2 linked regions of the Longibacter salinarum genome follow. The protein of the gene in region 1 interacts with the protein of each later gene in a pairwise test. Links are inferred from orthologs where the notes say so. Each region holds a gene or a part of one and is shown in the gene's direction. Other genes may lie near its edges.

Evidence for each region. Proteins that work in one complex are often made in the same cells at the same time.
Region 2: the proteins of CRI94_RS03935 (region 1) and lpdA interact in binary tests that used the Escherichia coli proteins (3 or more experiments, as listed by UniProt). The link is inferred for Longibacter salinarum from one-to-one orthologs.

Annotation. Positions count from the first base shown.
Region 1 is NZ_PDEQ01000002.1:86,625-91,367, forward strand. What follows is about bases 696-3,743. They hold CRI94_RS03935 (ATP-dependent helicase), read left to right. Parts: upstream 696-1,061; coding sequence 1,062-3,425; downstream 3,426-3,743. Other genes in these bases: CRI94_RS03940 (hypothetical protein), read left to right, coding at 3,654-3,743. In the rest of the region: CRI94_RS03930 (M1 family metallopeptidase), read right to left, coding at 1-562; more of CRI94_RS03940, read left to right, coding at 3,744-4,250; CRI94_RS03945 (hypothetical protein), read left to right, coding at 4,326-4,743. UniProt on the Escherichia coli protein: A helicase with DNA-dependent ATPase activity. Unwinds DNA duplexes with 3'-5' polarity. Translocates on single-stranded DNA with 3'-5' polarity. Initiates unwinding more efficiently from a nicked substrate than double-stranded DNA.
Region 2 is NZ_PDEQ01000001.1:86,580-90,431, reverse strand. The notes cover bases 841-3,806. They hold lpdA (dihydrolipoyl dehydrogenase), read left to right. Parts: upstream 841-1,597; coding sequence 1,598-3,016; downstream 3,017-3,806. Other genes in these bases: CRI94_RS00330 (M1 family metallopeptidase), read right to left, coding at 3,128-3,806; CRI94_RS00345 (murein hydrolase activator EnvC family protein), read left to right, coding at 841-1,356. Outside these bases: lipoprotein insertase outer membrane protein LolB1, read left to right, coding at 1-49; more of CRI94_RS00345, read left to right, coding at 145-840; more of CRI94_RS00330, read right to left, coding at 3,807-3,852. UniProt on the Escherichia coli protein: Lipoamide dehydrogenase is a component of the glycine cleavage system as well as of the alpha-ketoacid dehydrogenase complexes.

The DNA of each region.
Region 1 (4,743 bases):
GGATGAACGAGAAGTCCATTGAGAGCTTTAGCGTGCCCCCGTTCGCTTCGAGAGGCTCGTCGAGAGAGATCCGCATGCGTGTGCCGTCGACGCGATAGGTCGCATCGCGCGAGTCGGATCCGCGATTCACCTGAATGTTCGATAGCTCGTAGCCGCCATTCTCAAACGCTCCGCTAAACCGTGCATCCGGCGGGGTGAGTCGAGCTCCGCGGCTGTCCGGGTCGAAGAGGTTCTGCTCCAGGTGGACCCAGAGATGCGTCAGATCGTGCGGTGAGTTGTTCGTGTACGTGATGGTCTCTCTCCCGGAGACGCGGTTCGTTTCCGGGTCGAGGGTCACGTCGATGACGTAGTCCGCTTCGTTTTGCCAGTATTCCGTACCGGGACGCCCATCGCTTGCGCGAAAGACATCCGGGTTCGGAAACTCGATTGGTGCGAAGGAGGACTGGTTGAGACTCGCTGCATCGTTCGACTCGGAATACTGAGCCGTGACAGAGGCCGGCATAGAGCCGAGAAACAGCAGCATAAGAAGTGCCGCACCAGCGGCCTGAAGGCGTGATATCATGGGGGAAAGGGAAATGCGGAGTAGAAAGTGAACGTCCGTTGTCGCGCCGGGAGCGCGGACAGGCACAACATCAACGGAAGGTCGGACGAATCGTTACACTGGGCCAACTTGTTGTGTCATGTGTTGTCATTTAATCCGGCTGGGCCTCAATGGTTGCATCAACGCATGAGGCGCAGGAAAACCTTTTGTCTTTCGTCAGACGGATGCGTTTTGTTTTCGATTACCGTCACATAGACTCGTCGCAGCCAGGCTCGATGGAGGATTGTCCGTTGAAAAGAAGCGACTGGACATGTATAATATGTTTATAATATGTGTTTATGGTAGCCCATGCCCACGAATCTGTGTGTGGTGAGGCCAGATTTCGCACCGTTTCCCGCATCTTCAGCGAACGTAGCACTTTTCGCGTCGTACGGAACGTGCATGTCTAACAGCAAGACGGCGGAGGCTTCACCTGTCCTCCCTCGTCCCGAAAGTCCCAAAGAGAGCGCCCGTTCGTTTTATGCGTCAGATCCCCATTCAGAGAGAAGAGCCGACGTCCATCGACCCGGATCCGGAAGCCGAGAAGCGGATTCTGGATGGGCTCAACGAGCGGCAGCGTGAGGCCGTGAAGGCCACCGACGGCCCGGTGATGATCATCGCGGGGCCGGGAAGCGGAAAAACGCGTACCCTGACGCACCGGATCGCATATCTTCTGGCAACGGGCAAAGCGAAGCCCCACGAGATTATCGCGCTGACCTTCACCAATAAGGCGGCGCGTGAAATGCAGGAGCGCGTGCAGAAGCTCGTCGGCGATCAAACGAAAGGCATGTGGGTCGGCACCTTTCACTCGTCGTTTGCCCGCGTCCTCCGCATTGATGGCGAAAAGATCGGATACTCGCGCGACTTTTCAATCTACGACACCGATGACTCGAAGCGGATCATCAAGCAGCAGATGAACCGCCTCAACGTGAGCACGGACGATGTGTCGCCGCGGGGCATTCAGAACCTGATTTCGGACGCGAAGAACCGAATGGTCTCGCCCGAGAAGTACGCTAGTGTCGCTCGGGGTCGGGCTCAGGACGCGGCGGCGAAGATTTACCCGGCGTACGAGAAGGCGCTGCGGAAAGCGAACGCGATGGACTTCGACGACCTGCTCCTGCGTCCGCTTGAACTGTTCGACGAGCATCCCGATGTCCTAGAAAAGTACCAGACGCGCTGGAAGTACGTCCATATCGACGAGTATCAGGACACGAACCACGCGCAGTACATGCTCGCGCGGAATCTCGCGGACGCTCACGACAACCTCTGCGTGGTCGGGGACGATGCACAGAGCATCTACGCGTTCCGCGGGGCCGATATCACGAACATCCTGTCGTTCGAGAAAGACTTTCCGGACGCGACGACCGTTCGTCTCGAGCAAAACTACCGTTCGACCGGGCGTATTCTGGCGCTGGCGGACTCGATCATTAAGGAGAACGATGATCAACTCGATAAGGAGCTCTGGACGGAGAACGACGACGGCGAGTACATCGCCCTCATGGAGTCGCTATCCGAGAAGGACGAGGCGAAGAAGATCGAACGCCGCATCCGTGACCTCCACGTCCGCGAGGGGCTGTCGCACGGGGACTTCGCCGTTCTCTACCGCACCAACGCACAGAGTCGACCGATCGAGGAGGCACTCCGAAAGGAGAACGTGCCGTACCAGGTAATCGGGGGAACGCCGTTCTACCAGCGGAAGGAGATCAAGGATGCGCTGGCGTACCTTCGCCTCATCGTGAACCCGAACGACACCGCCAACATCCAGCGGGTGATCAACTACCCCACGCGGGGTATCGGGCGGAAGACGCAGGAGCGGCTGCAGAATTTTGCCAATAAGCACGGGTTCACCCTGTGGCAGGCGATCGAGCGTGTCGAAGACATCGATACGTTGTCCACCCGTGCGAAGAATGCGGTCGAGTCGTTCCGCTTCCTGATCGCCAAGTATGCGTCGAAGGCGGAGAGTATGCCGGCGGATGAACTGGCACAGGAGATTATTCGTGAGGCCGGCCTGCTCAGCGAGCTCCGGAAGGATCACACGCGCGAGAATCTGATGCGCTGGGAGAACGTGCAAGATCTCGTCAGTGGAATCGCTGACTTTGTGGCCTCAAGCGACGATCCATCGCTCAGCGTCTTCCTGCAGGAAATTGCGCTGATGACGAGTCAGGACGAGGAGGACGACGCCGATCAGGTGACGCTGATGACGCTCCACGCGTCGAAAGGTCTGGAGTATCCGGTCGTTTTTGTGGCCGGGCTGGAGGAGGGACTTTTTCCGCTGGAGATGGCGGCGAAGGAAAAGCAGGACCTGGAGGAAGAGCGCCGCCTGTTCTACGTCGGCGCGACGCGGGCGGAGGAGTACCTTTTCCTGAGCTGGGCACGCAGCCGATACCGCTACGGCGACCGCGAGACCAAGACGCGGAGCCGATTCCTCGACGAGATCAATTCGGATGTCGTGCGTACCGCCGGCGGTGGCGAACTCGATCAGAAAAAGAACCGCTTCAAATCAAGCAGTGACGGCGGGTCCGATTCGTCGAATTATGATGGTGTCGATCCGCATTATTACCGACGCAACCTTCGGGATGGATCCGGCTCCGGCGCGTCAAATGGGAAGGAGCGGAAGCTGAAGCGCATCGAGCAGTCGTCCGGTGGCGGGCGTCGCGTGGTGTACGACGAGGGGCAGGGAGAAATCGTCCCGGGGGTCCGCGTCGAGCACTCGAAGTTTGGCGAGGGCAAAGTTCAGGATGTCGAAGGAAGAGGCGAAAAGGCGACGGCCGTGGTGTACTTCGGGTCGGACATCGGCAATAAAAAGCTGAAGTTGAAGTACGCCCGGTTGCGCATCATCGGGTAGATGCACACCGATGCAAGCTTATACGCCAAGGGTGCGCGTGCTTTGAGGTGGAGGGTAGAAATGAACGCATGAGCGAATGCGCCTGAAGTCCGAGACGCCTGATCCGGACGAAGATGTGGGTGGACGGATGGGACGTGTATTGTTGAGCATGGCGAGGTTTCCCCTTCCGTCGCCTGGCACGCGAAGGCGTGCCCGAAACAGCACCCATCCGACATCCGATGCGCTCCCATGTCTCCACGTTCATCCGTTGCGCTCCGCGTCGTCTCCGCACTTCTCGTCATGTTGGCGCTCACAACCGCTCCAGCCTGGGCACAGGATGGCTCCGATACGGGCGGAAGCGGAAGTGACGTATCAGGAAGTGACGTTGCCGGCGCGATATCCCAGTCATCCCGGATCGAGAATGCGACGTTCGCCAGTGACGCTGTCCAGCAGCGCGTGAACGCTATGGCCGTCGTTCTCCAGCAGCGTCTTGTCAGTGGCGCACAGCTGACATCCACAGGGTCGATCCGTATCACGGCGGCTCCGGCCCCGCTCCTTGCCGAATTGCTCTCCCGTTCGACGGATAACGAAGCGGCAATTGCATACGTCGCGGGTCAACTCGAGGCTTATGGAATCTCGGACGAGCACTCGGAGCGCCTGACGAAGGCTGTTGCCGGATTGATCGCTGGCGGTGAGGTCGAAGCCCCCGCGCTCGTCCGGGCCACGAACGCCTTTAACGAACTGGTGGATGCTGCGCCGGCGTCCTTTCTGCTCGATCCGCCCGATTCGTTTATCGTCATTCAGGACGTGTTGACATCCCTTCTCGATGCATCGTCCATGTCTTAATCTGACGAGGCTGACGGTATGTACCGAACGGTTCCGTTGCACCGCTGCTGACGTGTAGCCGTGCCTTCCAGGTCGATGTCTTCACCCACTCCCTCGTCCTTTTCTCGTCCTGCGATGCGTGTGCTCCTGCTTTGCATCATCGTCATTGCTCTCGTCAGCCCTGCTGCCGTCGCGGCTCAGGACGCGCCCGAACGGAGCGACGAGCCGAGAGCAGATACGACGTCTGATGATACCCTAGCGGCGCTACGTGCGACGCACAGGCTTTCCAGTCCGGTAGAGCGGGGAGGTGTCGAATTGCCGGCCGCTGTTGCCGTTCTGCCCGGCACAACGATCAATACGCCCACGGCGTTTGGGGCGCGATGGGGACAGGTCTACGCGGGGGCATCGGTACAAGAGCGGATTCGGTACGCAGACTGGACCGATGGTGTGGTCACGATGGGGGCCGGCTTTGGGGATCCGGAAAAATGGGTCGGGTTGGACGTGACCCTGAACA
Region 2 (3,852 bases), on another replicon or contig:
CGTACCCGCTGGAACGCCAAGGGTGTATCTTCCGACCTCCAGCCGATAATCTTGAGCGTCCCGCTCTCCCTCGTACTCTCTGTCCCCCTTCTTGGCATGAGTCATCGGCCCGTCCGACTCCGGTCTTTCGGAACGCGCGCCATCATGCGCTACGCTGTCACCGCCCTTGTCCTGTTGTGCGTTGTGGGTCGGGCGAACGGCCAGAACATCGCGGACGAGCGAAAGAATACCCAGCAGCGATTGGAAGCCCTCAAAGGCCAGATCGAGAGCGACGAGAAGCGGCTCCAGGAGACGACCCGAGAAGAACAAGCGACCGTCGATCGACTGGAGCAGATCCGGCGCGAAATCGCACTCCGTGAGGAGCTTGTGTCGACGTACGAGCAGCGCATGGGACAGCTGCGCCAGGAGCGAAGCGACCTTCGGGACACGCTCGACGTTCTAGAGGGACAACTCGACGAGCTTCGGAATGAATACCGGGCGCATGCGGTTCACGCCTATAAATACGGGCGGCTACATGACGTTGCCCTGATTCTGGCATCGAAGTCCGTGAGCCAGATGCTCGTTCGTGTTCGGTACCTGCGCCGGTTCGCAGAGCAGCGACGCGCACAACAGTCTGCCATCCAGTCGGCAGCACAGCAGTTTAACGAGCGACAGCGGGAACTCGACGCCTCTCAGCGCAAAACCGAACGACTCCTCGCGGAAGCTCGCCAGGAGCGACAGAACCTCAGCCAGCTTCAAAAGGACCGCCGGCAGGTCGTCGCCGAACTCCGCAATCAGCGGTCGGAATTACGAGAAGAGATCGATCGAAAAGAGCGAGCGGCACGTGAACTTGAACAGCAGATTCGAGAGCTCGTGGCACGTGCGGAAGCTCGTGAGCGTCGGGACCGTGTATCCGGCGCCACCTCTGCCCCCGCCCGCGCGGCGGACTACGCCCGGCTTTCCGCGACCTTCCAGCAAAACCGCGGATCGCTCCCCTGGCCCACGGACGGCGCAGTCACGGAAGGATTTGGCAACCGAGTCGACCCGGTTCACGGCACGGAGACCTATCACCCGGGCATTCTCATCGCCACGAATCCGGAGGAGTCCGTTCGTGCCGTTTTTGAGGGCGTCGTCACCGGCATCGACTTTGTGCCCGGTTACGGCACCTATCTCGTCATCCGCCATGGCGATTATCTGTCCGTCTACAGCAACTTCTCCACCCTTTTCGTCGCCCAGGGCGACCGCGTCGATACCGGCGAGGTCATCGGACGATCAGGCACCTCAAACGAGCCGCGTGGAGCAGGACTCTTCTTTGCCGTCTTTGACAAGAAGAAAAACCAAAGCGTCGACCCGGTTGGCTGGCTCGGGAATCGATAGCCTGACCCGTCTCGGCAATGGATGCGCGAAGCGTTTCCGCATCCGATCGCAGGTCGAGATGCACTCCACTTCCGCATCGTCCTGCGCCTCGTCCATCGATCTTCATGTCTCCTCCTCGTCGGAAGAAGCGTATTCACAGAAGCTTTCGTACGCTACGCGAGTCGAGATTGGGAACGGTGAAGGGTAGCGTGTATTTTAGCGCTTGCATGTTCGAAAGGCCCAACTATTGCACCTCGACTCCATGGCTACTACGTACGACTGCGTGATCATCGGGAGCGGTCCCGGCGGTTACGAAACCGCCATTCGGGCATCCCAGCTCGGATTAAAAACTGCTATTGTCGAAAAGAATAAGCTGGGAGGCGTCTGCCTCAATATCGGCTGTATCCCGACGAAGGCGCTTCTGAAAAGCGCTGAGGTGATGGCTGAATCGAAGCACATCTCCGATTTCGGCCTCAACCTGGAAGGAGAAATCACTCCGGACTTCCCGAAGGTCATTGAGCGCAGCCGAGGCGCGGCTTCGCAGATGAACAAGGGCGTGCAGTACCTGATGCGCAAAAACGACATCGACGTCCACTACGGCTACGGCCGCCTTGCCGGCAACGGCACGGTTGAGATCGTCCCGAGCGAGAATATGGACGGTGAGCAGGTCGGCGAAGAGAAAACGATTAACGCCGAGCATATCATCATTGCGACGGGAGCACGTCCGCGCGAGATTCCGCCCCTCCCGATTGACGAAGACAACGTTGTCTCGTCGACCGGAGCGATGACTCAGACGGAACGCCCGGACCGTCTCGTGATTGTCGGAGCCGGCGCCATTGGTGTCGAGTTCGGCTACTTCTACAAGCACATGGGCACCGATGTCACGATCATCGAGGTGCAGGATCGGATCGTGCCCGCAGAAGACGCGGACGTCTCGAAAGAGCTCAAGCGGTCCTTCAAGAAGGCCGGCATCAATGTGATGACCGGCGCGATGGTGCAGGGCTACGAGGAAGCCGATGGGGCGCTCAAAGTGGAGGTCGAAACCGACAAGGGGACCGAATACATCGAAGCGGATCAGATCCTCTCGGCAGTCGGTGTCGTCGGCAACGTCGAAGACATCGGTCTCGAAGAGCTTGGTGTCGAAACCAACGGCAACGATATCGTCGTCGACGAGTTTTATCGCACCAATGTGGACGGGGTCTACGCGATCGGCGACGTGACCGGCGCCCCCTGGCTCGCGCACAAAGCCAGCCACGAAGGCATCATCTGCGTCGAGAAGATCGCAGGTGAGGATGTCCGCCCGATGGACAAGAAAAACATCCCGGGCTGCACCTACTGCCAGCCGCAAATCGCATCTGTCGGCTATACCGAAGAGCAGGCTGAGGAAGCCGGCTACGACATCAAGGTCGGCAAATTCCCCTTCAAAGCCTCCGGCAAGGCCGCTGCACTGGGCCACAACGAAGGCTTCGTCAAGATCATCTACGACAAGAAGTACGGCGAGCTGCTGGGCTGCCACATCATCGGGCATGACGCCACGGAGCTGATCGCCGAGGTCGTCACGGCTCGCACGCTCGAGACGACGGGTCACGAGATCATGGAGGCGATCCATCCGCACCCGACGCTTTCCGAGTCGATCATGGAGGCGACACGCGCTGCGTACGGCGAACCGATCAACATCTAAGGTGCGTCAAATGGTATGGACAATGTCCGTCCATTCGAACGGGCGATCCCACAAGGGGTCGCCCGTTTTTTCTTGCTTTCGAAAGACGCGGGCGCGCTGTCTCCCTCCCCGTCACTCAGAGAGAACTGTTAGATCTTTTAGGACCCGTCCCCTCTCATCGACTTGCACCGATGCCCCCGACGGGATTGATAGCGTCGCCGCTCCATCCTGAAACTCTACGCGTCGCGTCTCTCCATCGATGGACACCGGGACCGGCACGTCCAGCGGAATCCCCCCGGTGCGCGTCCACGTGAGTTTCAACTCTGCGTCCTTCTTCTCCACCTCCAGCAACGGCAGCTCGGCCTGGTACAGATACACGCGGAAGAACGCGTCGAGCTGCTGTCCGGATACCTGCTCCGCCGCCTGGACGAAGTCGGCTGTTGTCACCGTTCGCGCCTGGGAGCCGTCCGTCGCCCGCCGCATTTCATCGCTCGGATAGGTAAACTGGCGCAGCAGTTGGGCGAAGTCTTCGTCGCCAAGGACGTAGCGAAGCGTATGCAGAATCAGAGCGCCCTTGTAGTAGACATCGCTCCCGTACATGTCCTGAGCTGACGTCGCCGATCCGCGTGCCACGGGTGCTGAGTTCGTGATTTGTCCCTCCCAGAACCGGACGGTGCTCAAGTACCCCTCTTCGCCTTGAAGCTCTTCTCGATACAGAGCCTCCAGGTAGGTAGCAAACCCTTCGTGGATCCAGAAGTCCTTCCAGTCGCCGGCCGTGACGAGATTTCCGTACCACTCGTGGGCAAGTTCATGAAAGTGAAGAGCATCGAACCCGGCATTGTAGTAAAGACCGCCTT